Regions from separate parts of the Streptomyces sp. NPDC104307 genome, predicted to be linked through region 2. Evidence: riboswitches for the same ligand, from Rfam matches in the RefSeq annotation. Region 2 holds a riboswitch; the other holds the start of a gene.
The links. A riboswitch is a leader RNA that binds a small molecule or an ion and turns the genes downstream of it on or off. The one in region 2 is predicted to bind thiamine pyrophosphate.
Positions count from the first base shown of each region.

Region 1: another riboswitch for thiamine pyrophosphate. It lies ahead of thiO (glycine oxidase ThiO); the one in region 2 lies ahead of ACZ601_RS02560 (purine-cytosine permease family protein).

Region 1 covers NZ_JBVJMU010000003.1:355,631-370,116, forward strand. The annotation lists gene pknB (Stk1 family PASTA domain-containing Ser/Thr kinase) at 1-761, opposite strand, end outside; gene ACZ601_RS11670 (thiazole synthase) at 875-1,669, opposite strand; gene thiS (sulfur carrier protein ThiS) at 1,672-1,890, opposite strand; gene thiO (glycine oxidase ThiO) at 1,887-3,065, opposite strand; TPP riboswitch at 3,063-3,175, opposite strand; gene ACZ601_RS11685 (NAD(P)/FAD-dependent oxidoreductase) at 3,369-4,550, shown strand; gene ACZ601_RS11690 (Rv2175c family DNA-binding protein) at 4,659-5,024, shown strand; gene thiE (thiamine phosphate synthase) at 5,118-5,771, shown strand; gene metF (methylenetetrahydrofolate reductase [NAD(P)H]) at 5,896-6,813, shown strand; gene ACZ601_RS11705 (hypothetical protein) at 6,864-7,841, shown strand; gene ACZ601_RS11710 (phytoene desaturase family protein) at 7,900-9,417, opposite strand; gene ACZ601_RS11715 (DUF4126 domain-containing protein) at 9,470-10,087, opposite strand; gene ACZ601_RS11720 (TetR/AcrR family transcriptional regulator) at 10,464-11,075, opposite strand; gene ACZ601_RS11725 (YhgE/Pip family protein) at 11,105-13,192, opposite strand; gene ACZ601_RS11730 (ATP-binding cassette domain-containing protein) at 13,164-14,009, opposite strand; gene ACZ601_RS11735 (SAV_6107 family HEPN domain-containing protein) at 14,179-14,486, shown strand, end outside.
Region 2 covers NZ_JBVJMU010000001.1:644,295-658,780, reverse strand. The annotation lists gene ACZ601_RS02610 (dipeptide epimerase) at 1-70, shown strand, start outside; gene ACZ601_RS02605 (MFS transporter) at 67-1,320, shown strand; gene ACZ601_RS02600 (class I SAM-dependent DNA methyltransferase) at 1,340-2,125, shown strand; gene ACZ601_RS02595 (ABC transporter substrate-binding protein) at 2,221-3,813, shown strand; gene ACZ601_RS02590 (ABC transporter permease) at 3,810-4,763, shown strand; gene ACZ601_RS02585 (ABC transporter permease subunit) at 4,760-5,557, shown strand; gene ACZ601_RS02580 (ABC transporter ATP-binding protein) at 5,541-7,079, shown strand; gene ACZ601_RS02575 (hypothetical protein) at 7,153-7,674, opposite strand; gene ACZ601_RS02570 (glycosyltransferase family 39 protein) at 7,674-8,684, opposite strand; gene ACZ601_RS02565 (MFS transporter) at 8,886-10,601, shown strand; gene ACZ601_RS02560 (purine-cytosine permease family protein) at 10,645-12,045, opposite strand; TPP riboswitch at 12,036-12,131, opposite strand; gene ACZ601_RS02555 (FBP domain-containing protein) at 12,234-12,728, opposite strand; gene ACZ601_RS02550 (nucleotide triphosphate diphosphatase NUDT15) at 12,778-13,284, opposite strand; gene ACZ601_RS02545 (hypothetical protein) at 13,372-14,271, opposite strand; gene ACZ601_RS02540 (SPFH domain-containing protein) at 14,268-14,486, opposite strand, start outside.

The sequences.
Region 1 (14,486 bases), on a different contig from region 2:
GCGCTCGCGACCAGCCTGTCCAGCTCGGGCGCGAGCCCGGGGACGAGGGTGGAGGGGGCCGGGACGTCCTCGTTGAGGTGCTGGTAGATGACCTGGGCGGGGGACTCCCCGGTGTGCGGCTTGGCGCCGGTGAGCATCTCGTACAGCACCACGCCGCACGCGTACACATCGGCGCGGGTGTCCGCGGTGCCGTGCTCGATCTGCTCGGGGGCGAGATAGGAGACGGTGCCCAGGATGGAGCCGGTGGTGTTGGTCACCGTGCCCACGGCCCGTACCAGGCCGAAGTCCGCGACCTTGACCCGGCCGTCGTCGCCTATGAGCACGTTCTCCGGCTTCATGTCCCGGTGTACGAATCCGGCCCGGTGCGCGGCGCCGAGCGCGGCGAGCACCGGCTCCAGGATGTCCAGCGCGGCCCGAGGCTGCAGCGCGCCGCGCTCGCGCAGCACATCGCGCAGCGTGCAGCCCGCGACGTACTCCATGGCCAGGTAGACGTACTGACCCTGGGCTCCCTGGTCGAAGACCCCGACCACATTGGGGTGCGCGAGCCCCGCCACCGACTTGGCCTCGCGGATGAAGCGCTCGACGAACGAGGCGTCGGTCGCGAGCGCCGGGTGCATCACCTTGAGGGCGAGCACCCGGTCGAGGCGGGTGTCCATGGCCCGGTAGACCGTGGCCATGCCGCCCACGGCGATGCGGGCATCGACGCGGTAGCGGCCGTCGAGCAGCTGCCCGACGAGAGGGTCCTGGAGGGTCGTATCCACGCAGCGAGTCTACGAGCCGCCACGGACACCACCGACTGCCCGGGGCGATCCCGGGGCAGTACTGCAGCCGAGCCGTGACAGGGACACGCGATCCGGTGCCGCGGGGCCCTGCGTCAGAACGCCGGGCGCTCCGGGTCCAGCGCCGCACGCCCCGCCACCGGCGACGATGCCTCGGCGAAGTGGCGGCGCGGGATCCGGCCCGCCCGGTACGCGAGGCGCCCGCCCTCCACCGCGTGCCGCATCGCGGCGGCCATCAGCTCGGGCTCCTGGGCCCGGGTCACCGCCGAGGCGAGCATCACAGCCGCGCACCCCAGCTCCATGGCGAACGCCGCGTCCGAGGCCGTACCGGCGCCCGCGTCCAGGATCACCGGGACCCCGGCCCGCTCGGTGATCAGCTGGAAGTTGTGCGGATTGCGGATGCCCAGGCCCGAGCCGATCGGGGAGCCGAGCGGCATGACGGCCGCGCACCCCACGTCCTCCAGCTTCCGGGCCAGCACCGGGTCGTCATTGGTGTACGGCAGCACGGTGAACCCGTCGTCCACCAGGATCTCGGCGGCGTCCAGCAGCTCGACCGGGTCGGGCAGCAGGGTGCGCTCGTCGGCCACCACCTCCAGCTTGACCCAGTCGGTGCCGAGCGCCTCGCGGGCCAGCCGGGCGGTGAGCACGGCCTCGCCCGCGGTGAAGCAGCCCGCCGTGTTCGGCAGCACCCGGATGTCGAGCTTCTTCAGTACGGAGAGCACGGAGCCCTGCACGGTCGGGTCGAGGCGGCGCATCGCGACGGTGGTCAGCTCGGTGCCGGAGGCGGTCAGCGCGCGCTCCAGCACATCGAGGCTGGGCGCCCCGCCCGTCCCCATGATCAGCCGGGAGCCGAAGGTGGTGTCCCCGAGGGTGAAGAGGTCGTCGGACACGGTCAGCCTCCCTGGACCGCGGTGAGGACCTCGACCCGGTCGCCGTCCGCGAGCGCCGCGCCGGACCACTGGCCGCGCGGCACGACGGTCTCGTTCAGCGCCGCCGCGACCCCGGAGGGCGCTTCGGTCAGGGTCGCGACGAGGACGTCCAGGGTGGTGCCGGCGGCGACGGTGACGGTCTCGCCGTTCACGGAGACGGCCAGTGAGGTGGGCGCGGTCATGCGGGCTGCTCCTGTCGTACGGGGGCGGCGGCCGGGAAGCGGCCGGGGGAGAAGGGGCGGGCCACCTCGGGCAGCTCGCCCTCGGCCAGCAGCCGGGCCATGGCGTCACCGGTGACCGGGGTGAGGAGCACCCCGTTGCGGTGGTGGCCGGTGGCGAGGTGGAGGCCGGGCAGCGCGGTGCGGCCGAGCAGCGGGGCGTTGTCGGGGGAGGCGGGGCGCAGACCGGCCCGGGTCTCGGTGAGCGGCAGCTCGGTGATGCCGGGCACCAGCTCGTGGGCGTCGCGCAGCAGCTCGTAGACCCCGCCCGCCGTGACGGTGGTGTCCCAGCCCATCTCCTCGCTGGTGGCGCCGACCACCAGTTCGCCGTTCTCGCGCGGCACGAGGTAGAGGTGGCTGCCCCGGACCACGGCCCGCACGGTGCGGCTGAGGAAGGGGGCGTACGCGGTGGGTACGGTCAGCCGCAGCACCTGGCCCTTGACCGGGCGGACGGGTGGCCGGACGTGCTCCGGCACCTCCGCGAGCCGGCCGCTGAGGCTGCCGGCGGCGAGCACGACCTGATCGGCCGGCAGCTCGGAACCATCGGCCAGTACCGCCCCGGTGGCCCGGTCGCGCACCACGGAGAGCCGCTCTGCCCGCTGCCGGTGGAAGACGACCCCGGCCCGCTCGCACGCCGTCAGCAGCGCGGCGGACAGCCGGCGCGGGTCGACCTGGTGGTCGCCGTCGACCCGCAGTCCGCCGCGTACGCCCGGCGCGAGCATCGGTTCCAGGCGCCGGCACTCCCGGCCGGTGAGCCACTGCGACTCCAGCCCGGAGCGGCGCTGCAGCTCGTGCAGCTCCCGCAGATGGGCGCGGTCGTCGGTGTCCAGCGCGACGGCCAGGGTGCCGCAGGCGCGGAACCCGATGTCCTGCCCGCTCGCCGCCTCCAGCTCGGCCGCGAACGCCGGATAGCGCGCGGCGGAGGCCAGGTTGAGCCCCAGCAGCATTTCCTCGCCGTAGTGCAGTTCGGTGACGGCGGCCAGCATTCCGGCCGCGACCCCGGCGGCCCCGCCGCCCGGCTCCGGATCGACGACCGCGACGGTCAGACCGCGCTGGGCGGCCCGCCAGGCGGTGACCAGGCCGATGATCCCGCCCCCGATGACGAGGACCTCGTAGCCGCTCTCGTGGTGGACAGGCATGGGCATCCAGCCCCTCCCTTCGCCGGCATGACCCGGATCAGGTTCGTACGGTCGGAGGCCGTCCAGCCTCCCTCTCAGCCCGGTACGTCCGGGCTCCCGCGAGTCTTTTACGTCAGCCACCCTAGACCCAGCCTCCCTGGACGGGTAAAGCAGGAGGCCGGTGGTACGAGGACGGTGAGGAACCCCTTTCCTGACGGACCGTCAGTTGATTAAGGTGGTCGGGTGAACGAGCAGCAGCGGGCAGAGCGGCCGGAGCGGCAGTCGGAGCGGGCCGGGCGGCGGGTGGTCGTCGTCGGCGCGGGCATGGCGGGTGTGCAGACGGCGGTGGCCCTGCGGGAACAGGGCTTCACCGGCGCCCTCACTCTCATCGGCGCCGAACCCCATCAGCCCTACGACCGTCCACCGCTGTCCAAGGCGGTGCTGCTCGGCAAGGCCGAGGAATCCGCCTTCGACATCGACTTCGAGACACTCGGCATCGAGTTGCGGCTGGGCCGCGAGGTCACGGGCCTGCGCGCCGCGGACCACGAGCTGGACACCTCGCAGGGGCCCGTCCCCTACGACGTCCTGGTCATCGCCACCGGAGCCGAACCCGTCGTGCTGCCCGGCTCCGAGGGGGTGCCGGGGGTCCATCTGCTGCGCACCCTGGACGACGCGGCGCGGCTGCGGCCCGTCCTGGACGCGGGGCACACCGTCGTGGTCGTCGGCGCGGGCTGGATCGGCGCCGAGTTCGCCACCGCGGCCCGCTCCGCAGGCTGCGAGGTCACCGTCGTCGAGGCCGCGGAACGCCCCCTCGCGGGCGCCCTCCCCGCCGAGGTCGCCGCCCCGATGGCCGCCTGGTACGCGGAGAGCGGCGCCACGCTGCTGACCGGGGCGCGGGTGGCCGGGGTCGAGCCGGGCCGGGTGCTCCTGGCGGACGGCCGCGCCCTGCCGGCCGACGCCGTCGTCGTGGGGATCGGCGCACGGCCCGCCACCGGATGGCTGGCCGGCTCCGGCGTCGCACTCGGGCCCGACGGATCTGTGACCGCCGACGCGGCGCTGCGCACCTCGCTGCCCGACGTGTACGCCGTGGGCGACTGCGCCTCCTTCCCCTCCGCGCGCTACGGGGCGCGGCTGCTGGTCCACCACTGGGACAACGCGCTCCAGGGGCCGCGGACCGCGGCCGCCCACATCATCGGGGCGTCGCCGGACGGGTCGGAGCCGCCCGCCTACGACCCCGTGCCCTATTTCTGGTCCGAGCAGTTCGGCAGGTTCGTGCAGTACGCGGGCTACCACGAGGGCGCCGACACCCTGCTGTGGCGCGGCGATCCGGACGGTCCCGCCTGGTCCGTGTGCTGGCTGCGAGGCGGTGTCCTGGCCGCCGTGCTCTCCGTCGGCCGGCCGCGCGACCTGATCCAGGGACGCAAGCTCATCGAGGCGGGGACGCCGCTCGATCCGCGGCTGGCCGGTGACGCCTCGGTGCCGCTGAAGTCGGCCGTACGCCAGTAGGGCCTGTCCGGCGGATCAGGCCCCGGCCGCACCGCCGACGGGGTGCGCGAGGCCCCCAAGGGCGGAGTCCGGGTGTCGGCTGTCAGTCCGGGATGGCAGGCTTGTCCCGTGACCGAGATTGACGCAAAGATCGATGCTCTCGTCCCTGCCTGGCTCCACCTTCCCGATATCGCCGAAATGTTCGATATCCAGGTGACGCGTGTACGGCAGCTGGTCAAGGAGGGCCAGCTCATCGCCGTACGACGTGGTGAGAACCGGGCGCTCCAGGTGCCTGCCGCCTTCATCGACGGCGACAAGGTGGTCAAGGGCCTTTCGGGGACCCTGACGCTCCTGAGGGACGACGGCTACTCCGACGAGGAGATGCTGGAATGGCTCTTCACCCCCGACCCGAGCCTGCCGGGCACGCCCGCGCAGGCGCTGAGTGAGAATCGCGGCACGGAGGTGAAGCGCCGCGCCCAGGCGCTCGCCGTCTGACCTTTTGCCGTACCGGGATGCGGGCCGCGCCGTGCGGTCCGCATCCCTCCGCGCCACCTGACCGACGTCATCGCTCCCCGGGGGAACCTCGCCATGCCCAAGCCTCGCGCACCGCTCTCCGACGCCCGGCTGTACCTGTGCACGGACGCCCGAAGGCGCCAGGGAGACCTCCCCGAGTTCCTCGACGCGGTGCTTTCCGGCGGAGTGGACATCGTCCAGCTCCGCGACAAGGGGATGGAGGCGGCCGAGGAGCTCGAACACCTCGCGGTCCTCGCCGAGGCGTGCGGGCGGCACGGCAAGCTCCTCGCGGTCAACGACCGGGCCGACGTGGCTCACGCCATCGGCTCCGACGTGCTGCACCTGGGCCAGGGTGACCTGCCGGTGCCCGCCGCCCGCGCGATCATCGGCCAGGACGTCGTCATCGGCCGCTCCACGCACGCCGAGGCCGAGGTCGACGCCGCCGTGGCCGAGCCCGGCGTGGACTACTTCTGCACCGGCCCCTGCTGGCCCACTCCGACCAAGCCCGGCCGCCACGCACCCGGTCTGGACCTCGTCCGCTACGCCGCCTCGCTCGCCCCGGCCCGCCCCTGGTTCGCCATCGGCGGCATCGACGCCGGCAACCTCGACGAGGTGCTCGACGCCGGAGCGCGCCGCGTCGTCGTCGTACGTGCCCTCACCGAGGCGTCGGATCCGGCTGCCGCCGCCGCCGAGCTGGCCGAAAGGATCCGGGCGCGCGCCGACGCGTGATCCGCCGGCCTTCCGGGGACGTGTTTGGGACATCGGTGTCCGAAGCGTGGACAAGAACCGGTCAATTCGGGCAAATCTCGCCAGTTCGGTTGGGTCGCCGTCACGCCCTGGTTAACCTGCCGTTATGGCCTTCGGTACACCCTCCACCAGGACAGATCGCGCGCGCACCGTGCGCGAGATGCTCGCGACCGGCAAGACCCTGCACTCGTTCGAGTTCTGGGCGCCCAAGACCGAGAAGGGTGAACGGAACCTCTGGAACGCGCTGCGCCGGATCGAGGCGGTGGGCCCGAGCTTCGTCTCGGTGACGTACGGAGCCGGCGGGTCCACCAGGGCCGGGACGGTGAAGGCGACCCAGGACATCGCCGCCGAATCCACCCTCACCCCGGTCGCGCACCTCACGGCGGTCAACCACTCCATCGCCGAACTGCGCAACATGATCGGCCAGTACGCGGACGCCGGGATCCGGAACATCCTCGCCGTGCGCGGTGACCCGCCCGGCGATCCGATGGGTCCGTGGGTCGAGCACCCGCAGGGCGTGCGGTACGCGGCGGATCTCGTCCGGCTGATCAAGGAGTCCGGCGACTTCTGCGTCGGCGTCGCGGCCTTCCCGGAAATGCATCCGCGCTCGGCCGACTGGGACACCGACATCCGGCACTTCGTGGACAAGTGCCGCGCCGGCGCGGACTACGCGATCACCCAGATGTTCTTCGACCCGGAGGACTATCTGCGGATGCGTGACCGGGTGGTCGCCGCCGGTTGCGAAACTCCGGTCATTCCCGAGGTGATGCCCCTCACGAGCGTCCGGCAATTGGAGCGATTCGCGCAGCTCAGCAACGCGACGCTGCCCACAGCCCTGAAAGAACGCATCCTCGCCGCCAAGGACGATCCCGCCGCTGTACGCTCCATTGGCATCGACTTCGCAACGCGGTTCTGCGCGAAGCTGCTCTCCGAGGGTGTCCCCGGGCTGCACTTCATCACGCTGAACAACTCGACGGCGACGCTCGAAATCTACGAAAATCTCGGACTGCACAGGCAGTCGTGACCGGCCGTACCCGCCGAGCTCCGGGGCGGCGGCCGTAGAAGGGGGCGGGCATGGGCTGGACGGTCCTCTACATCGCGTTCGGCATCGTTGCGCTGTGGCTGCTCGGAGAGGTGCTGCTCCAGTACAAGGCGCGACTCCGCTGGCGCCTGCTCGCCTTCACCGGTTTCGTCGGTGTGGTCATCGGTGTACTGATGCCGTCCGTGCCCGTGATCGTGATCGGCGCGATCGCCTTCGCGACGGGCCAGACGTACGTCACGCTCTCGTTCCGGCGCGGGTTCTCGACCGGCTGGGCCATAGGCGGCAGCCCCGGCGAGAGCCGCCGCCGCCGTGGAAGCCCCGACCGCGAACCCCGGCTGCAGGTCTCTGACCTGGAGACGGAGTACGAGCCCGGCTCCACGCCGCCGGAGCCGTCCCACGCCCCGCAGGGCCCGGCGGCGGTCTACGAGCCGGAGCCCCTGCCGGACGACACCGGCCAGTACGGCGTCTACACCGACTCCCGGCCCCGGCAGGAACAGCAGCAGCACCAGGGACCCGAACAGCCCCAGGGCCGGCCGCAGTACGCCGGTTACGAGCCCTACACCGACTACTCCGCGTACCCGGCGCAGGGCCAGGACGCCTACGGCGGCCAGGAGCCCTACGGCAGCCAGGGCGGCTACCCCGGCCAGGAGACCTACGCGGGCCAGGACGGCTACGCGGGAGCCGGGCAGTACGACTACGGCACCTCCGGGCAGCAGTACGCGGCCTACTCCGACCCGTACATCGGCACCGGCACGACCGCGGGCGCCCCGCAGTACGGCACGTACGACAGCTACGGGAACCACGACAGCAACGGCGGCGGGGCGCAGTACGCCGACCCGTACGCCCCGTCCGAGCAGTACGCCCCCGAGACGCCTCCGGGCGGGGTCTGGGTGCCGCAGCAGCGCGAGGGCGAGCAGCACTACGCCCCGCTGCCCCCGGAGCAGCCCGCCGAGCCGGCCCCGTACCCGAACGGCTACGACACCGGCCACAACGACCAGTACCGCTACTGAGCCCGCGACGGCCGCCGGGACGGTACCCGGCGCCGCTCCCGCTCGGGCGACGCCCGGCTCACTGCGAGCCGCGGAAGCCGTCCCCCTCGACGATCAGCCCCGCGACCAGCGTCCCCGACATCCCCGCGTGCGCCGGCCCGCCGCCCGGATGCGACCAGCCGCCCGCCAGCAGCAGGCCGGGCAGCCGGGTGCTGTTGCCCGCGTGCAGATACCCGCCCCCGGCCCCGGCCAGTGCGGGCGGGGGAACCGCGCCACCCGCCGCGCCGGTCTCCGCCTCGGTCTCCGCGGGCGTCCGCACCTCCGTGTGGAGCACGCGTTCGCGCAGGCCCGGCACGGCCGCGTCCGCCGCGTCGATCAGGGTGTCCGCGTACCGCTTCCGCAGCGCGGCGTCCGTCCAGTCCACCGCGCCGTGCGGGGCGACCGTCGCCATCAGGGTCACCGCCTCGTGGTCCGCGTCGGGACGGGTCGAGGGGTCGTCGGGGCGCAGCACCGTCACCGTGGGGTGCTCGGCGAGCCGGCCACCGAACACCGCCGCGCGCTCGGCCGCCCCGTCCGTCGGATGAACCAGCGTCCGGTGCACGGCATCGGAGGGGCGGGCGCCGCGCAGCGACAGCAGCACCAGGAACCGGCCCGTCGCCCCGGCGCCGCCCGGCCGGGGCTGGACCGTCACATCGCCGTCCCGCCAGATCTCCTGACCGGGAATCAGCCCCGGTCGCGGCTGGGCGCCCAGGACCACATGGGCGGCTTCCGCGACCGTCCCGTCGGCCAGCTCCACACCGGCCGCCCGGCCGTCCTTCTCCACCACCCGGGCCACTTCGGCACCGAAGACGAACTCCACCCTGCGCGCCAGGCACCGCTCGTACACCGCCCGCGCCAGCGCCCGCATGCCACCGGAGACGTACCAGCTGCCGAACGTCTCCTCCATGTACGGCAGCAGGGCCGCGCTCGCCGGGGCGTGCAGCGGATCCAGGCCGTAGGACAGCGCGTACCCGTCGAGCAGGGCGGCCAGCCGGGGGTCCGCCAGCTCCCAGGAACCCACCTCCGCCACCGTGCCGGCCCGCAACGCCGGGCGCAGCAGCCGCCGCCGCACCGGGGCCGGGTACGGATCACGGGCCAGCACCTGCCAGTCGGGGCGCAACGGCTCCTCCAGCAAGGGCCGCCTGGACCGGTCCCAGGCATCCCCGGCCCGGTCCAGGAACGCGCCCCAGCGCGCACCCGCACCGTCCCCGAGCGCCGCGTCCAGCGCAGTGACGACTCCGGACCGTGAGGCGTTCGGCAGCGACACCGAGGTGCCGTCCGCGAAGACATGACGGCTCGCCGGATCGACCTGGGACAGCGTGACGCACCGCTCCAGCGGCTCCTTGCCCGTCTTCACGAACAGGTCGCGGTAGACCGCGGGCAGATGCAGCAGGGAGGGTCCGGTGTCGAACGCGAAGCCGCCCCGGGCATGGCGGCCGAGCGAGCCGCCGAAGGTCTCGGAGCGCTCGTACACCGTCACCCGGTGGCCTGCCACGGCCAGCCGGGCCGCCGCCGACATCGCGCCCATCCCGGCGCCGATCACCGCAATACGTGCCATGGCAGCGACCTTAACGGCCGCCACCGACAGCTCAGCCGTCAGGCCAGCTGGATCAGCCGTCAGGCCACCGGGAAGGGACGGCGGCCGGCCGCTTCTCCTCCCGCCGCTGCGCCCTGCGGCGCAGGAACCGGCGGATGCGGGAGGCCAGGAAGGCCAGTATCACCAGACCGAGCACCAGCAGCGTCCCGGCGATGGTGGCCGCGATCCAGGGATGGAATATGGCGAACGTGACGACGCCGGCCACGCCCAGGTCCTCGACCGTGCTCATGGCGATATTGCTGAACGGCTCCGGCGAGGTGTTGACCGCCATCCTGGTGCCCGCCTTCACCAGATGGCTCACCAGCGCGGTGGAACCGCCGACGGCCCCGGCCGCGAGCTCCGGCAGCGAACCGTCCCCGCCCGCCAGCAGCGCCGCGACGACCGCTCCGGAGACCGGCCTGATGACGGTGTGGGCGGTGTCCCAGACCGAGTCTACGTAAGGGATCTTGTCGGCCACCAGCTCGCACAGGAAGAGCACACCGGCCACGACGAGCACATCGGTGCGCTGGAGCGAGGCGGGCACCTCGTCGCTCACACCGGTCGCGCCGAAGATGCCGAGGAGGAGGACCACCGCGTAGGCGTTGATCCCGCTCGCCCAGCCGCTTGTGAACACCAGGGGGAGTACGGACACGCAGGCGATCGTAATCAGTTGGCGTACGGGCTGGGGAGGGCTTCGGTGCGCAGCTCTGAGTATCCGTACCTAGGAGACGAGATGAGTAGGGACGCGGATGGGCCGCCACCTGCTTGGACGGCAGAGTGGTGACCACGGGAGGGGCGCCGCGACGGTACCGCCGGCACGGGGCGGCGGAACAGGCGCGGTGCCCCGTCCGAACGGGGGCAGCGACGGAGGGCCCGGGACCACGGGGGAACGAACGGGGTCACGGGGGAGGCTCTCCGGTAGCACGGATGACGCCGGTCAGGCGAGGCCCGGGGGGATCGGGCCCGGTCTGACCGGCGTCGTCGTGCGTCCGGACCGCCGGAGCCCGCAGGCCGGCGGCATGGGCGGGTCAGCGCCCGCTGACGCGCCCGTGCAGCAGCAGGGACAGCGCCGAGTGCACGTCGTCGATCGACCGCTCCGGCTGGAACGCCTGCCAGTCCAGCGCCGCCACCAGCACCATGCCGACGAGCGCGGCCGCCGTCAGCGGGATGTCGATCTCCTCGCTGAGCTCGCCGCCCGCGACTCCCTCCCTGAGCACTCCCTCGACCACGGCGACGGCCTCCTGACGCACCACCAGCAGGGTCGCCTGCCAGGCCCGGTTCGTGCGCCAGAGCTCCGCCACGTACAGCTGGGTGAAGGCGGGATAGCGGTCGATGAAGGCCAGACCCGCCCGGATCATGGCGTCCAGCGCCTCGACCCGGCTGCCGCCCCGGGCGTCGGTCTCCTCCTCCGCCGCACGCAGCGAGGCGGTGAGCAGCCCGACGCCGTGCCGCAGCAACTCCTCGAACAGCTCGGTCTTGCTCTTGAAGTTGTAGTAGACCGTGCCCTTGGCGACCCCGGCGCGTTCGGCGATCTCGTCCACGGTGGTGGCCGAGAAGCCCTTCTCGGCGATGAGGGTCACGGCCGCCTCGTAGAGCTTCTGCCGGGTGGCCTGGCGGCGCGTGGTGCTACTGCTTTCCATGCTCCTGATTCTCACAGGTCCCGGGGTGCTCACAGGCTCAGCTCCGGGTGCAGCCGGTCCACGGTCCACATCTGCTTGCGGCGCGCCGAGACGGCGGTCAGCGCGAGAGCGCCCGCGGTGAAGGCCGCCAGCACCGCGCAGCCCTGCCAGACCGGGCCGAGCCCGCCGCCCGTGATCAGTCGGCGCAGCCCCTCGACGACGTAGCTCATCGGCAGGTAGGGGTGGATCGCGTTGAAGAAGCCCGGACTGGTCTGGACGGGGTACGTGCCCCCGGCCGAGGTCAGCTGGAGCATCAGCACGGCCAGCACGAGGATGCGCCCCGCCGCCCCGAAGCGGGCGTTCAGCCACTGCACGATCGCGGCGAAACAGCAGGTCACCAACGCCAGGAAGCCGACAGTCCCGGCCGCCCGGACCATCTGCAGTCCGAGACCCCAGTGCAGTACGGACATCAGGGCGGCCACCTGGAGCAGACCGATCGCGGCCACCGGCAGCCAGCCCGCGAGGGCGATCCGCCAGGCCGGGGCCCCGGCGGCGAGCGCGCGCCGGTTCAGCGGCTGGATCAGCATGTACGCCACCATCGCGCCGACCCAGAGGGAGAGCGGGATGAAGTAGGGCGCGAAGCCGGTGCCGTAGTTCGGGGCGGCGTGCAGCGACTGGGAGGCCAGCTGCACCGGGTCGGCCATCACCCCGGTACGGGCGTCGCGGTCCTTCTTGTCGTAGTCGGGGATCTTGCCGGCCCCCTCATTGAGGCCCTGGGCGAGGGTGGCCGAGCCGTCCTTGAGCCGGATCATCCCGCTGTCCAGGCTCGTCGCGCCCTTCTTCAGGTCGCCCACGCCGGTGTTCAGCTCGGCCGAACCCGTCTGGGCCGTGGCCAGCCCGGTGTGCAGCTGGGCGGCGCCCTTGGCGACCTTGTGGGCACCGGTGTTGAGCGCGTTGATCTTCTTGACCGCGCCGTTCAGGTCCTCGTCCAGGTGCGGTGAGCGCTCGGCGAGGGCGTCGGCCTGCTTCTGGAGGGTGGCCAGTTGGTCCCGGAGCGTCTTGAGGTCCCCGTGCTGGTTCGTCACCAGGACGTTCACGTCGTCGGCCACGGCCGCCACATCGGCGGCCGCCGCCACGGCCCGCTTGAGCGGTGCGCAGACGGTGGCGTCGGGAAGGGGCTGCTCCTCGCACCGGGTGCGGTGGACGGCGGTGAGATCGTCGGACGCCGTGTGCGCCGCGGTGGCGGCGGCGGGCGCGGCCTTGACCAGCACGTCGAGGTTGTCCCGTACGGTCTGCGAGGAATCGGCCACCAGCCGGGCGGTGTCCCCGATCGACTTCCCGTTGTCCTTGAGGAACGGGCGGATGTCGGCCGCCACTCCGTTCACCTTGTCGGCGAGCAGCTGGGTGCCGTCCGCGACCTGGTGCGAGCCGGTCTTCAGGTCGCCCGCGCCGGTGTTCAGCTTGACGATGCCGCCGGCCAGCCGGCTGCTGCCGGCCTTCGCGTCCTTGAGCCCGTCCGCGAGGTCCTTGGAGCCCTTCTTCGCCTTGCCGATCCCGCCCTGGAGATCGTCGGCGCCCTTGGCGGCCTTCGCCGTCGAGTCGTGGAGATCGGAGAAGCTGATGAAGATCCGGTCCAGGAAGCCGCGCGAGGCGTCGGCCGAGGCGGCGGTGCGGACCTCGGAGAAGACCGTGCGGGAGATCTGGCCGACGATGTAGTTGTTGGCGTCGTTGGTGCGCACCTGGAGCGCGCCGGTCTCGGGGGAGTCCCCGGAGCTGGAGGCGATGCGCTCGCTGAAGTCCGACGGCATGCGCAGCGAGAGGTAGTACGTACCGTCCTCGACGCCCTTGTCGGCCTCCTTGGCGCTGACCTCGTGCCAGTCGAAGACCTTGGAGTCGAGCAGTTTGCCGGTGATCTCGTCCCCGGCCTCGATGCGCTTGCCCTCGGCGGCGGCGCCCTTGTCGTCGTTGACCAGGGCGACCGGGATGCGGTCCAAGCGGCCGTACGGGTCCCAGAACGACCACAGGTACAGGGCGCCGTAGAGCAGCGGCAGCAGCAGGAGGGCGGCGAGGGCGGCCCTCGGCAGCCTGCCCCGGCCGAAGCGCCGCAGCTCAAGAGCGGCCAGTCGCGGCGAGCGCATCGGCGGTCCCTTCGTCGTCCGTGTCTGTGGCTGTGTATGTGTCCGTGGCTGTGTCCGTGGAGTCCGCCGGTGCTGTGGCGGTGGTGCCGGTGGTGCCCGTGGTGGCTTCGGCCGTCCTCGCGGCTCCCGTGCGTACGGTCACCGCGTCCTCCGGAGCCGGGCCACTGCACACGGCCAGCACGGTCGTACCGCCGGCGGCGAGGGAGCGCAGCAGCTCCCAGGCCTCGGCGCGTTCGGCGTCGGAGAGCTTCAGATCGGCGTCGTCCACCGCGATCAGCGCCGGCCGCCCGATCAGCGCGAGGGCGACGGAGAGCCGCAGCGCCTCCAGCCGCTCCAGATCCCGTACGCGGGTCCGCTCCGCCTTGGGCAGGGTGGCGGGGTCGAGCCCGGCAGCGTCCAGCGCCGCGTCGATCCGGGCCCCGGCCGTGGCGGCGCGCTCGCGGCGCGGGCGCAGCAGGGCGCGCGGGGAGCCGTCGTAGCGGCGCTGGAGCAGGGCGCGTTCGCGCAGGTGCTCGGCGACCGTGAAGGCCGGGTCGAGCTCGCTGACCCCCGGCACCGGCCCCAGTGCGGCGATGCGCCGTACGGCGGCCGCCCGGCGCGGCAGGCGCAGTCCGCCGGTCTCGGCGTGCCCCTCCGAGGGGCGCATCCGGCCGGTGAGGGTGAGCAGCAGGCAGGTGCGGCCGGAGCCGGAGGGGCCCTCGACCGCGATCAGGGAGCCGGGCCCGGCGCTGAAGCTCACATCGCGGAAGGCCCATCCGCGCGGCCCCTTGAGCCCGAGATTCCCGGCGGTGACGGCGGCCCCGTGCGGGCTGTCCACAAGCTCTGCCCCATTTCTTTAGACTGACTGGTCAGTGCAAAAAAGGTAGCCCGAACTTGCGATCGAAGCAAAACTCCAGGTCAGGCGGCGATCGGGACCGATTGTCAGTGGGGGCCGTCACGATGGATACAGACGGCCACCGAGCCGTTACGAGACAGGAGGTTCTGTCATGGCCCACTCGTCCGCAGCAGCCGCCCCGCGACGCCGCGCAGACGGCCCTGCCCCCTCATCGACCGGTCCGGCGCACGACGTCCACCCCGTTCTCCGGCGTGCCACTGCGCCGCCCGCCGCTCTCGATCTCCTCGCCCAGGCCCACGCCGGCCTCGAAGAGGCAGCTGTTCTCGACGTGCCGAACGAGCGGTATGCCACCGCCCACCTCGCCGCGCTGCGCGCCGCCGCCGCCGTGCTCGCCGTCCGGGGGCGCCCCGAGCCCTCCAGGCGGCGCCGCGAGAAAATCCGCAGCGCCTGGGAGGTTCT
Region 2 (14,486 bases):
CGGCACCGTACGCACGAGCAGCCGTCCCGGTCTCGGCGTGCGCCCGCGCACCGAGGAGGACCCCCGGTGAGGACGTGGCGCGAGATACGCGGCTTCCCCCTCGCGATACGGCTGCTCCTGATCAACCAACTCGGCGTCAACACCGGGTTCTACCTGCTCATCCCGTATCTCGCCGTGCACCTGAGCGAGGATCTCGGGCTGTCGGCCACCGTCGTCGGTATCGTGCTCGGCGTACGCAACCTCAGCCAGCAGGGCCTGTTCCTGCTCGGCGGATCGGCAGCCGACCGGCTGGGCGCGCGAGGCGTCATCATCGCCGGATGCGCGCTGCGCACCGTCGGCTTCGGGCTCTTCGCGCTCGGGGACGGACTGACCGTGCTGCTGACCGCGTCCGTGCTCAGCGGCCTGGCCGGGGCGCTGTTCAACCCGGCCGTACGCGCGTACCTCACCCTGGAGGCGGGGGAGCGCAAGGCCGAGGCGTTCGCCCTGTTCAACGTCTTCGCGACCACCGGCGCCCTGATCGGCCCGCTGATCGGCAGCGCCCTGCTGCTGGTCGACTTCCGCACCTCCGCGCTCACCGCGGCCGGGATCTTCGCCGTACTCACCCTCGCCCAGGCCCTCGTGCTCCCCGCCCGAGCTGTCACACCGTCGGCGAACAGCGTCCTGGGGGACTGGCGCGAGGTGATCGGCAACCGGGGCTTCGTGGCCTTCTCCGTCGCCATGGTCGGCATGTTCACCATGGAGAACCAGCTGTATCTGCTGCTGCCGGACAGCGCCCGCCGGGCCACCGGCTGGGACGGCGCGGCCGGTCTCGTCCTCCTCGTCGGCACCCTCACCGGCCTCGGGCTGCAACTGCGCATCACCCGGGCGCTGAAGAAGACCGGCAGCCGGGCGAGATGGGTCGGTGTGGGGCTCACGCTGATGGGGCTCGCCTTCATTCCGCCGATGACGGTGAGGGGCACGGCCCGGGGCGGCGCCGGTGACGCGGTGCTCGGCGCCCTGCCGGTGCTGGCCGGGGCGCTGCTGCTCTGCCTGGGCCTCATGATCGCCCAGCCGTTCGTCATGGAGCTGATCGCCCACTTCGGCCGCCCAGAGCTCTCCGGCACCTACTTCGGCCTGTTCTACCTGTTCTCGGGCATCGCCGCGGCGGTGGGCAACGCGATCGTCGGCCGGGCCATGGACGCGGGCCATGGCGCCGGAATGCCGTGGCTGCCCTGGACCTGCTGCCTGGCCCTCGGACTGGCCTCCGCCACCGGCGTGGCATGGCTGCACCACCGACGCGTGCTTCCCGCCCGAGTGACGCCACTGCCGGCACCGGCCTGAGGACACAAGAGGAGACAGGATGAGCAGCACCAACCTGCTGACCGACAACCCGGCCCTGTACGAAGCCCGGTTCCCCGACGAGGAGCGTCTGGCGGGGCGTTGGGCCGAGGACTGCCTGCGGCGGCACGGCGCCGGGGCACGCGTCCTGGACCTCGGATGCGGAACCGGCCGCGACGCCGCGCACCTGCACGCGGCCGGCCGCACCGTCGTCGGTGCGGATCTGTCGGAGGCGATGCTGGACCACGCGCGCGGGCACCACCCCGGCCCCCGGTACGTCCGGGCGGACCTGCGCGGGTTCGACCTCGCGGAACCGCCCTTCGACGCCGTGGTGTGCCTGGACAGTGCCCTGCTGTACTGCCACACCAACGACGAGATCGACGGCTTCCTGAGCTCCTGCCGCCGCTGTCTGGCACCCGGCGGGCTGCTCGTTGCCGAGATGCGCAACGGGGCCTTCTTCCTCGGCCGTACCGAACTCCTGGACCGGCCGTCCTTCAACGGCTTCGCCTGGCAGGGCACCACTTACCGCTCCACCACAGAGCTGGGGGTGGACCGGACCGCTCAACTGCTGCGACGCACCCGGGTATGGACAGCCGACGACGGAACGCCACCCGTCGAACAGCACTCCGCCTGGCGGCTGTTCTTCCCCCAGGAACTGCGCCATGTCCTCGCCGCCCACGGCTTCGAAACACTCGCCCTGCACGACGGCCCCGGCCCCCGTACGGAGCCGCCTTGGCGGGAGGGTGACCTGCCGAACGCCACGGCCGACGCCGACCGGCTGCACCTCGTCGCCCGCCTCACCCGCTGAAAGCAGGATGCCGTGCCCGTTAAGACAGGGCGCCGCCCCCGCTGAAACAGGGCGCCGCCCCCGCAGACACCCCTTCACACACCGAGGAATCCCTCATGAACGACGCCCCTGCCCACGGCTCCCGTCCTCCCGGCCCGCGCCGCCGCGGCCTCCTCGCCGCGGCCGGAGGCGCGGCCGGACTCGGCGCCCTCGCCCTGGCGGGCTGCGCCGGCTCCGGCACGGCAGCCGGCCCCGCCGCGGCGGACGGCAGACCCCGACGCGGCGGGCGGCTCCGCGCCGCCTTCGCCGGCGGCGGCGCGAGCGAGACCCTCGACCCGCACCTGGCCAACCTCTTCGCCGACGCGGCCCGCGCCAAGGCCCTCTTCGACAAGCTCGCCGACTACGGATCCGACCTCTCGGCACAGCCCCGGCTCGCCTCGGCCTGGGAGGCGAACAGGGGCCTGGACCGCTGGAAGGTGACCCTGCGCGAGGCCACCTTCCACGACGGCAGGCCGGTGACCGCCCGGGACGTCCTCTACAGCTACCGCCGCATCACAGACCCGACGAAGGCGTTCCGGGCCAAGGCGTCGCTGGAGCCCATCGACCTGAAGTCCAGCCGCGCGCTGGACGCGCGCACCGTCGAGTTCGTGCTGCGGCGCCCCACCGCCGAATTCCCCAACGTAATGGCCGCGTTCGGCGCGTTCATCGTCCCCGAGGGCGCTCAGGACTTCGATCGCGAGCCGGTGGGCAGCGGCCCCTTCCGCTTCGTGTCCTTCGCACCCGGTAAGTCCGCCGTCTTCGCCCGCCACGACGCCCACTGGGACGGCGCCCCGCACCTCGACGAACTCGAATTCCTCGTCGCCAACGAGGAATCGGCCCGCGTCAACGCCCTGCTCGGCGGTCAGGTCGAGTACGCCCACGAACTCAACCCGGCCACCGCCCGCGCCCACGAGAACAAGGGGCGGATCCAGATCGTCCGGCTCCGCAACAGCGCCATGCAGGGCTTCGTCATGAAGACCGACCGGCCTCCGTTCGACGACCAGCGGATACGTGAGGCCTTCTGCCTGATCGCTGACCGGAGAGAACTGGTCGACGGCGCACTGTCCGGCGCCGGACAGATAGGCAACGACCTGTTCGGCAAGGGCTACGAGTACTACGCCGACAGCCTGCCGCAGCGCGAACAGGACCTCGACCGGGCCCGCAAGCTGCTGAAGGAGGCCGGCGCCGAGAAGCTCACGGTCACCCTCGACACCTCACCCGTCGCGGCCGGGTTCACAGAGGCCGCGGCGATCTTCCGCGACCAGGCCGCCGGAGCCGGGGTGCGCATCGAGATCAGGACCGGCAGCAAGGACAGCTACTGGAAGGACATCCTCGACTCCGGGACCCTGGCGTCCTACCGCTCCGGCGCCATGCCCATCGAGACCCACATCTCCCAGCGCCTGCTCACCGGGTCCACCACCAACGCCACCCACTGGCGGCACCGGGACTTCGACGCCCTGTACCAACAGGCACAGTCCACCAGGGACAAGCGGGACCGCACCGCCGTCTACACCCGCATGCAGCGCCGCCTGCACACCGAGGGCGGCTTCCTGATCTGGGGATTCGCCGACTGGATCCTCGGCACCGCCCGCACCGTCCGGGGCGTCGAGCGGAACGCACCCGCCAACTCCCTGGACTGGGCCCGCTTCGACAAGGTCTGGCTGGCGTGAGCGGTCTCCGGTCCTGGATCGCCCGGCGGCTGCTGCTCGGCGTGGCGCAGACGGCAGCGGTCGTGCTGCTCGTCTTCACGCTCACCGAGGCGCTGCCGGGCGACGCCGCCGTGGCACTCGCCGGGGACCAGCCGGACCCGGAGCGGATCGCGGCCATCCGCGAGGCGATGCGGCTGGACCGTCCGGCCCACGAGCGCCTGGCGGACTGGGCGGCCGGGCTCCCGCACGGCGACTTCGGCACGTCCCTGACCTCCGGACGCCCGGTCGGCTCCTACCTCGCGGACGGCTTCGGGCCCACCGCGTTGCTCGCCGCGCTCACCCTGGTGCTGCTGGTGCCCGTCGGGGTCGGCCTCGGAGTGCTGGCCGCCCGCCACGAGGGGCGGCTCGCGGACCGGCTCGTCAGTTCGGTGACGCTCGGCGTGTACGCGGTACCGGAGTTCGCCCTCGGCGTGCTGCTCGTCACCGTGTTCGCCCTGCGGCTCGGCTGGCTGCCCCCGACGGCCGTGGGTTACGGCGACGATCTGCTCGGCCATCCCGCAGCCCTGGTCCTGCCCGTGCTCGTACTGCTGTCGCGGCCGGTGTGCTCACTGGCCCGGCTGGTCCGTGCGGGCATGATCGACGCGCTGGCCTCGCCGTACGTCGCTCACGCCCTGCGCTGCGGAGTCTCCGGAACCCGCGTCCGCTACACGCACGCGCTGCCCAACGCCGTCGCTCCCGCCGCCCAGCAACTCGCCCGCACCGTCGACTGGCTGCTGTGCGGCGTCATCGTCGTGGAGGCGCTGTACGTGATCCCCGGGCTCGGCACCGTGCTGATGAACGCCGTCGCGGAACGGGACGTCCCCGTGGTGCAGGGCCTCGCGGTGGTCTTCGGGCTGACCGCCGTCGTCCTCAACCTGGGGGCGGACCTGGTCGCCCACCGTCTCGCGCCCCGGGCGGGGGTGGCCGCGTGAAGCGCCGCGTCGTGCTCGGTGCGCTGATCGTCGGCGTACCGCTCGTCCTCGCCCTCCTCGGCCCGATGGCCGCCGGGCCCCCCGGTCCGCGGGCCGCCTCCTTCACGCTCGGTGGCGGACATGGGCTCGGCACCGACTTCGTCGGACGCGACGTCTGGCGGCAGGTGCTGCTCGGCGGACGGTCCGTGGTCCTCGTGGCGCTCACCGCGACCGCCCTCGCCTACCTCGCGGCCCTGCCGCTCGGCCTGATCAGCGCGCTCACCCGGCGCCCCTGGCTCGAAGAGCTGCTGATGCGCCCCCTGGACGTGCTGCTCGCCGTGCCCTCGCTGCTGCTCATCCTTCTGGTGGCCGCCGTCTTCTCGCCGGGAGCCGTGGGGCTCTGCCTGCTGGTGGCCCTGGTCAACGTCCCGGACGCCGCGCGGATCGTCCGCGCGGCCTCGGCCGCGGCGGCCGCACGCCCCGCCGTCGAAGCGCTCCGCATGCAGGGCGAGACCTGGTGGCGCACGGCCGTCGGCCATGTCGGCAGGTCGATCGCGCGGACGCTCGCCGCCGACGCGGGCGTACGGCTCACCGGCGTGCTCTACCTGGTGTCCACAGCGGCCTTCCTCGGAGTGGGCGTCGCGCCGGACGCCCCGGACTGGGCTGTGATGGTGGACCGCAACCGCACGGGCCTGTTCGTCCAGCCCTGGGCCGTGATCGTCCCCGCGCTGCTGATCATCGCCCTGACCATGGGCGGCAACCTGCTCTTCGACGGCGTACTGGAAAAGAGGGCCCACCGTGACCGCGATCGCTGAAGTCAAAGACCTGCGTGTCGAGGTCGGCGGCCGCGCGATCGTCGACGGAGTCAGTTTCCGGGTCCGGCCCGGGAAGGTCACGGCACTGGTCGGTGCCTCCGGCAGCGGGAAGACGACCACGGGCCTCGCCCTGCTCGGCGAGTACCCGGCGGGCGCCCGGGTCACCGGCGAAGTACGCCTCGCCGTCGGCCGCGCCGGATACGTGCCCCAGCACCCCGGCGCGGTGCTCAACCCCGCGCGCCGGGTCGGCGCCCTGCTGGGCGACATCGCGCGCGAGCAGGTGCGCGGCCTGCCCAGGACCGAGCGCCGCGCCGCCGCCCGCAGACGTGTCCTGCACGCCCTCTCCATGGCCGAACTACCGGAGATCGATCCGCTGTTGCGGCGCTTCCCGCATCAGCTGTCGGGCGGCCAACAGCAGCGCGTCGTCCTGGCGCAGGCGCTGCTCCTCGGCGCCCGGGTGGTCATCGCGGACGAACCGACCACGGGTCAGGACGCGCTGACCAAGCGGCGCATCGTCGAGCAGCTCGCGGCCGTGGCCCGGCAGGGCATCGCCGTGGTACTGCTCAGCCACGACCTGGACGTCGTACGGGCCCTGGCCGACGAGGTACTGGTCCTGCGCGCCGGCCGGGTGGTGGAGGCGGCGTCCCCGGAGGACCTCTGGCTCGCACCGCGGCATCCGTGGACGGCCGAGCTCCTCTCGGCGGACAGGACGACGGTACGCGACCGGGCCACTGGTGACGGGGGTGCCGTGGCCCTCCGGGTGCGCGGCCTGCGGGCCCGGCACCGCGACGGCACCGGAGTCAGCGAGGTGGTGCGCGTCCCCGAACTCGCCCTCCGTGCGGGCGAGTGCCTGGCTGTCGTCGGCCGCTCCGGCAGTGGCAAGACCACCTTCGCCCGCTGCCTGGCCGGCCTCCACCGCGACCGGACGGGTGACGTCCTGCTCGACGGCGTACCGCTGCCGCGCAGCCTGCGCGGCCGGACCAGGGAACAACTGGCGTCGGTCCAATACGTGTTCCAGGACGCGAAGGCCGCCTTCGACGCATACCGGCCGGTCCTGGACCAGGTCGCGCGCACGGCGGCCAGGCTGCGCGGAGCGGGCCGGGGAGAAGCACTCGCTCAGGCCCTGGACACCCTGACCGGCCTCGGGCTCACCGAGGAACTGGTGCGCCGCAGACCCGGCCTGCTGTCCGGCGGCGAGCTCCAACGGGCCGCGCTCGCCCGCGCCCTGCTCGCCCGGCCACGGGTGCTGATCTGCGACGAGATCACCTCCGGGCTGGACGCGATCACCCGGCGCCGCCTCCTCGACCTGCTCGCGGCGTTGCTGCGCGAGCGCCCCGAACTGGCCCTCGTCCTGATCACCCACGACCTCGCCGTCGCGGCGACCGCCGACCGGATCGCCGTACTGGACGCAGGCCGGCTCATCGAGCAGGGGCCGGCGGCGCAGGTGCTCGCGGCGCCGTTGCGCAGTGACACGTCGTTTCGGCCCCGGCATCCGGAGCAACCGCCACGGCTCCCCGGCTGATCCTTACGGCCCTGATGCCGGCCGACCGGAACCAGCCCTCGGGCGACGCGGGGCCACCGGGGGCTGCGGACTCTCACACGTAGGTGCGCAGCTCCGGCCATATCTCTCCCCAGGGGCGGCGGGGGCCCGTGCAGACGTAGACGTGGCCGCCCTGCTCGACGTTGGGCACGCCGTACGGGTTGGAGAGGGTGGCGGCCACCCGGACGTGCCGGAAGTGGCTGCGCAGCTGGGCCACGTAGCGGGGTTCGTGCTCGGGGCCGGGGGTGATGGCCACCACGGTGGTGGCGTCCGGGTTGCCCGGACCCCACCACCAGTCGGTGTTGTGGGCGCTCACGGCGGTGGGCAGTCCGGTGCCTCGGCCCAGTTCGTTGACGGCGCCGGCCTCGCCGTAGTCCGCCGTGAATATCACCGCGTTCGCGCGCTGCCCGGCCGGCAGCCCGGTCCACACCTGCCGTACGGTGCCGACGAGTTGGGGCCAGCCCACCGACTCGCCCGAGTTCGAGCTGACGCCGTACGTCCAGGCCACCTCCGAGGGCGGCAGCACCGGCAGGACCATCACCGCGAACAGCCCCGCGGAGGCGGCGGTCCCGATCATCAGGCCGCGGAACCGGCCGGGACGGGCGTGCAGCCAGCCGTCGAGTCCGAGGACCCGGCCGCCAGCAGGCACACGTACAGCCCGCCCAGGTAGTACACCTGGGCTCCGGTCGTCACGGCGAACAGTACGAACAGCACGGCGTACGCGGCCACCAGGCACTGCCACAGCGGGCGGCCGGAGCGCCACAGGAACCGCAGGCCCGCCATCCACAGCACCGCCAGCGCCAGGCAGGACATGCCGAGCTGGCCCACGATCCAGGTGGGGATGTTCCCCGGGCCCCCGTTCTGGCCGTTCAGCGCCCGTGTCATCTCGAACATCGCCCAGCCGTGCCGCGACTGCCACCACAGGTCGGGCAGCACCAGCAGTACGGCGACGGCTGCGCCCGCGAGCAGCCGGCGGTCAGCCACGGTCCGGCGGGCCGGGCCGAGGAGCACGGTGGCCAGCAGCACGATCCCGAAGATGGCGGCGAGGTGGTTGAACTCCGAGCCGACGCCGACCAGCGCTCCCACGGCGAGCCACCACCGGGTGTCGCCGGTGCGGCCGATCCGCACGACCACCAGCGCTGTCGCCGCCCAGGCGAGCACTTCGTACGACGTGGTGTTGGCGATGTGCGCTCCGCCCAGCAGGACGGGCATCGTGCCGGTCGCGACCGCCGCGAGCAGCTGGGCCCGGCGCGCGCCGCCGAACTCACGCGCCGTCAGGCCGCCCACGACCACCGTGCCCGCCGCCGCCAGCGCGGGCCACAGCCGCAGCCCCGCCTCCGAGACCCCGAACAACGACAGGGAGATCCGGGCCAGCAGCGGAGCGAGCACCGGCTGGTCCACATAGCCGGCCTGGAGGTGCCGGGCGCAGTCGAGGAAGTACAACTCGTCGATGTGGAAGCCGTAGCGCGGGGACAGCGCCATCAGCAGGGCGAAGACCAGCCCCGCGACGGCGAACACCCTCCGGTCCGGCGGAGCCGTCCGCCCGTCGGCCTCGTCGGCGCGCACCGTGCCCGTACTCTCCGCCATCTCCGCAGAACCCCCCGGTCTCGATCCCCTGGCCGCGGAGCACACGCCTCCCGGGCCGCTCGTACCTTAGCCACCCGTCCGGCGGGCGGTGAAGTATCCGGCGGTGCTTCACCGGAGTATCAGGACTGGCCGCCCCCGGGGCCCGCCAATAACTTGGCTCCGGTAGGCGGCCGAGGTACCTCCGACGGGCGGGATGGTCCGATGCAGAGCACAGCCGTACGCCTCGGCGGCGCCGAGGACCCACTGGGTCCGGGCTACAAGTGGATCGCGCTGTCGAACACCACGCTGGGTGTGCTGATCGCGACGATCAACCTGTCCATCATCCTCATCGCGCTGCCGGACATCTTCCGCGGTATCGGAGTGGACCCCCTCCAGCCGGGCAACACGAGCCTGCTGCTCTGGCTGATCATGAGCTACATGGTCGTCACCGCGGTCCTGGTGGTGAGCTTCGGCCGGCTGGGTGACATGTACGGCCGGGTCCGGATGTACAACCTGGGGTTCGCGGTCTTCACGCTCTTCTCCGTACTGCTCTCGGTGACCTGGATGCACGGCACCGCCGGCGCCCTGTGGCTGATCGGGATGCGGGTGCTCCAGGGCGTGGGCGGTGCGATGCTGATGGCGAACTCGAACGCCATCCTCACCGACGCCTTCCCGCCCCGGCAGCGCGGTCTCGCCCTGGGGCTCAACCAGGTCGCGGCGATCGCGGGCTCGTTCATGGGACTCGTGCTCGGCGGGCTGCTCGGTCCCTTCGACTGGCACCTGGTCTTCCTGGTCTCCGTCCCGATCGGGCTGTTCGGCACGGTCTGGGCCTATCTGAAGCTGCACGACACCGGCGTCCGCACCCCGGCCCGGATCGACCGGTGGGGCAACCTGACCTTCGCGGCCGGTCTGATCGCCGTACTGTCCGGCATCACGTACGGCATCCAGCCCTACGGCGGCGACACCATGGGATGGACCAACCCGTGGGTGATCACCGCTATCGTCGGCGGGCTGGCCGTGCTCGGGCTCTTCTGCGTGATCGAGACCCGGGTCGCCCAGCCGATGTTCCATCTGGCGCTGTTCCGCATCCGCGCCTTCACGGCGGGGAACGTGGCGAGTCTCCTGGCGTCCCTGGGGCGCGGCGGCCTGATGTTCATCCTGATCATCTGGCTCCAGGGGATCTGGCTGCCCCGGCACGGCTACGGCTTCGAGCAGACCCCGCTGTGGGCCGGTATCTACATGCTGCCGCTGACGATCGGTTTCCTGATCGCCGGCCCGTTTTCCGGGTGGGCCTCCGACCGCTACGGCGCCCGGCTCTTCACCACCGGCGGCATGCTCCTGGCGGCCGCCACCTTCGTGGCGCTCAAAGTTCTGCCGGTCGATTTCGACTACTGGCTCTTCGCGCTGATCCTACTCGTCAACGGGCTGGCCATGGGGCTCTTCGCCTCGCCCAACCGGGCGGCGATCATGAACAGTCTGCCGCCGGACCAGCGTGGGGTGGGCGCGGGAATCAGCACCACCTTCCAGAACTCGGCCACGGTGCTGTCGATCGGCATCTTCTTCTCGCTGATGATCGCCGGGCTCGCGAGTTCGCTCCCGGACACGCTGGCCCACGGACTCACCGAGCAGGGCGTGCCGTCCGCCGACGCGGCACGCGTCGCGGCCCTGCCACCGGTCGGCGTGCTGTTCGCGGCGCTCCTGGGATACAACCCGGTACGCAGCCTGCTCGGCCCGGAGACCCTGGCGCAGCTGCCCACCAGCCACGCCGACTACCTCACCGGCCGGGCCTTCTTCCCGACGCTGATCTCCGGACCGTTCGAGCAGGGCCTCTCCGTCGCCTTCGACTTCGCCATCGCGGCGTGCCTGGTGGCCGCGGTCGTCTCGCTCCTCCGCGGCGGTCGCTACGTCCACGGCGAGACGGAGTCCGCGAAGGCGTGACGCCCCCGCGCCTCGCCAACCGCCGCGCCCGCCGCCGGGGCCATCAGGCGCTGCGGCGCAGCCGCAGCGGGGCGTACACGGCGAGGGCCGCGAGGAACGCCACCCCGTAGGCGAGGTCCGCCCCGTGCAGCGCCTTCGCCACCGGGCCCACGTACAGGCCGGTGCTCATGAACGGCACCGCCGCGGCGAACGCGGCGGCGAAGGCGGTGAGCGCCGGCCACCACGGCTGGGGGCGGGCGCTCTCGGCGGCCAGGTCGACGGCGGAGCCACCGCGCGCCCTCGCCCGGACGATCCAGTCGACGGCCACGATCGCGACGAACCCGGGGATCCAGTAGCCGACGAGCAGCAGCACGTTCTGGAAGCGGGCCGTGGTGTCGGCCGCGTGCATCCACAGGACGAGGGGGAAGCCGAGGGCGGCGGCCAGCGCGGCGGCGACGGGGCGCGGCAGGCGCACCCCCATGGTCTGCAGTGCCAGCGATCCGCTGTAGTCGTTCATGGCGTTGCTGCACAGCGCGGCCAGTGCCACGGCGAGCAGCCCGAACGCCCCGAGCGCGCCCCCGCCCAGCAGGGTGTCGACGCCGTGCGCGGTCTGGTCGGTGAAGACGGACGCACCCCACAGGCCGAGCGTCTGGACCGCCACGAACGAGACGCTGATCCCGAGCAGGGTGCACCAGAACATCCGGGGCCGCGACGTGGTGCGCGGCAGATAGCGGCTGAAGTCGCTGGCGTACGGCGCCCAGGACAGCGCCAGGCTCAGGGCGATGGTGCACGTCAGGACGAACGCGCCCGCCCGGTCCGCGCCGTGCGCGCTGCCGGTCGCGGCGGGGTGGACCCCGTCCAGGAGCTTCGTGGCGAGCACCGCGAAGGCGGCGGCCAGGACGAAGGTCATCACGGTCTGGAGCCGGTGGATCACCTCGTACCCCAGGACGCCGAGCGCGCCCTGGGCCGCCATCATGACCAGCACTCCCAGCCAGAAGGGCCAGCCGCACAACTGGGCCAGCGCCTCGCCGCCGAACAGTCCGATCAGCGCGTCCCAGGCGATGGACGACAGCCACTGGAGCGCGCCCGGCAGCACCACGCCTCGGCCGAACGCCAGCCGGGCGAGCGGGAGTTGTCCGGCACCTGTCTGACTGCCCCAGGTGCCCAGATACGCGGTGGGCACGGCGCCCACGAGCGTGCCGAGCACGACGGCGGTGAGCGCTGTGGCGAAGTCCAGGCCCAGCGCGATGCCGACGGTGCCGGTGAAGACCCCGGTCATGGTCAGGTTGGGGGCGAACCAGACGGTGAACAGCCGGCCGGGCCCGCCGTAGCGGCGGTCCTCGGGAACGGGGGCTATCCCGTGCGCCTCGACGCGCAGATCGCCCGGGGCGGTGGGCATCCGCCCGTCGAACGCGGGCCGCCGGTCCGTGGCCGCGCGCTCGTCCTGGGCATACGGCAGTGACATGAAGACATCCCTCCGCCAGTGCTAACTGGTTCAGGTTCGACGGGTGTGTTCTCAGCCCCTGTGCAGGGGCACCCCGTGTCCGGTGAAGCGGCCAGGATAGCCGGGCGGTCGCGGGTCGCGGTGCGGGGGGCCGGACGCCGGGCGGACGCCGCCGTGGCCCCGCGCGACTCGTGGTGCGGGCGCGGCCGTCAGCCGTAGAGCTTGGCCACGAACGCGGCGAGGTTGGCCGAGGTGCGGGCGATCTGCTCCTCCACCGTCAGCGACTCCTTGAACCGGGCGCCGGAGGGCACGGCCTTCTTCCCCCGGACGTAGAGCGAACAGGCCAGATCGGTGCACATGTACAGGCCGACGGAATTTCCCTCGCGCCCGGCCTGCCCGGTCTTGCGGGCGGTCATCAGGGAGACGCCGCTGCCGGGGTGCGTGGTCAGACAGAGCGAGCACATGCTCCGGTGCAGGAAGCCGCGCTGCTGGGACGGGAAGCGAAGCGTGATGCCCGCCGTCCGGCCGTCGTGCTCGGTGACGATGTAGCTGCGCCCGGGAGCGGACAGGTCACGCCAGCCGAGGAAGTCCAGATCCTCCCAGGGCAGCTCCTCGAAATCGCGGGGGAGCGGCAGACGCTTGGCTTCCCCCTTGGAGCAGTTGACGAACGATGTGCGGATGTCCTGCTCGGTCACGGCTTTCATGACATCGACGCTAACTCTGCCTACGACCCCTAGGCAAATGAATAACTGTTTAGGGTTTCACCTGTATGGCATCGGGCACTACGGCCAGTCGGTGGGCGGGTGGGTGCTCGATGCCGAGATCGGGACGCCAGGCCGCGAGGATCTGCGCCGAGGGGTCGAACAGCGGCGTCGGCAGGGCCTCTGGCCGGGTCCACCGCCAGGTGCTGATGAGGTGGGGTTCGGTCACCTGGGGGCTGCCCGACTCCACGGTGACCAGGGCGGCCATCGTCACCCGGTTGATGCCGCCGGCCACGTCGTGCAGCATCGCGAAGACGCCCATGCGGTGCTCGGGGACCTCAAGGCCGGTCTCCTCGCGCAGCTCCCGCACCGCCGCCGCCGCGATGGACTCGTGCGTCGGATCGACCTTCCCGCCGGGCAGCTCCCAGCTGCCGCTGTGGTGCCGGCCGAGCAGGACGCGCCCCCGGTTGTCCTGCACGATCACGCCCACCCCGAGCGCGGCCTGGGCCTGTGGCGGCCGGGAGTTGCGGTCCGGGACCGGTGCCGTTTCGCTGTCCATGTCTGCGTCTGCTCCTCCGGCTGATCGGCGGCCGGGTGACCGCCACAAGGTGTCGAGCCTACGGGCGGGCGGCGCGGGTGCCCGAGGTCATCCGGCCAGCCGGAGAGATGTGGGCGCGATGCCGAGCCGCACCGTCTGCCCCCATGCCAGCTCCAGCGCGTCCGACTCCATGCCGTCGCCGAAGACCACCACCCGGTCGGACTCCACGGTCAGCCGCAGCGCCTGCCCGCGCCCCAGCTCGCCCGAGACCAGCGAGGTGCCGGTGACAGGTGACGGCCAGGCCTCCCGGACGAACCAGAGCAGCCGGGGGTCTGTGGGCGCCGGCAGCGTGAGCGGGCTGCGGCGTTCCTGCCACAGGGAGCGCAGCCAGCCGGTGGCGCCGGTGCCGGTGCCGACCAGGACGCCGGAGGACGCCTGCGCTTCGGCGGGGGAGTCCGCCGTGTCGGGGCCGAGCCGGTAGCGAGCCGTCTGGTGCCCCGGCGGACCGAGATAGATCTCGTTGAGCGCCAGCAGCCGCTGGGTGTCGTCGGCCACCGCCTCGACCATCGTCAGCTCGTCCGCCGTGCCGCCCGGCGTCACGGCCGCCCGCAGCAGCGCCGCCGCGTCGGCGGGCCGGTGGCGGACCAGGACCCCGGGATTGCGTCCGGGGTCGGTGTCGATGCCGACGACCGGCTGTCCGGAGAGGTACTTGGCGGCGTTGGCGACCAGCCCGTCCTGGCCGACCACGACCACCACGTCCTCGGGCGCGAACAGGAACCGGTCCAGATCCTGGCGCTCCACCCGGGACTGCCGCCACTGCAGCGGAACGGCCGCCGCCACCTCGCTGAGCGCCTGCCGGGTCCGTTCGTGCCGCCGGGCGACCTCCTCGATGGACCGGCCCCGGCTCGTCAGGAAGAACGCCGCCTGACCGTGGGTGCCGTGCCGGGCGAGCAACTCCTCGTACTCGGTGGTGCGATGGACCAGCACCGCTCTCGGTGCCAGGCTCATGCCCGGCTCTCGGGAGCGGGCCGGCCGAGCTTGGTGAGCAGGCCGGTGAGGACGTCGGGCGAGAGGGTGAGGCTGTCGATGCGCGGCAGGTTCTCCGCGAGCCGGGTCGCGGCCAGCGCGTGCAGGGTCGCGGCCTCCACCTCTCCGTGCACCCGCAGCCAGGCCGCCTGGGACTCGGCGCGGGCCGCGCCGACCTCACGCGCCGACTCCGCCTC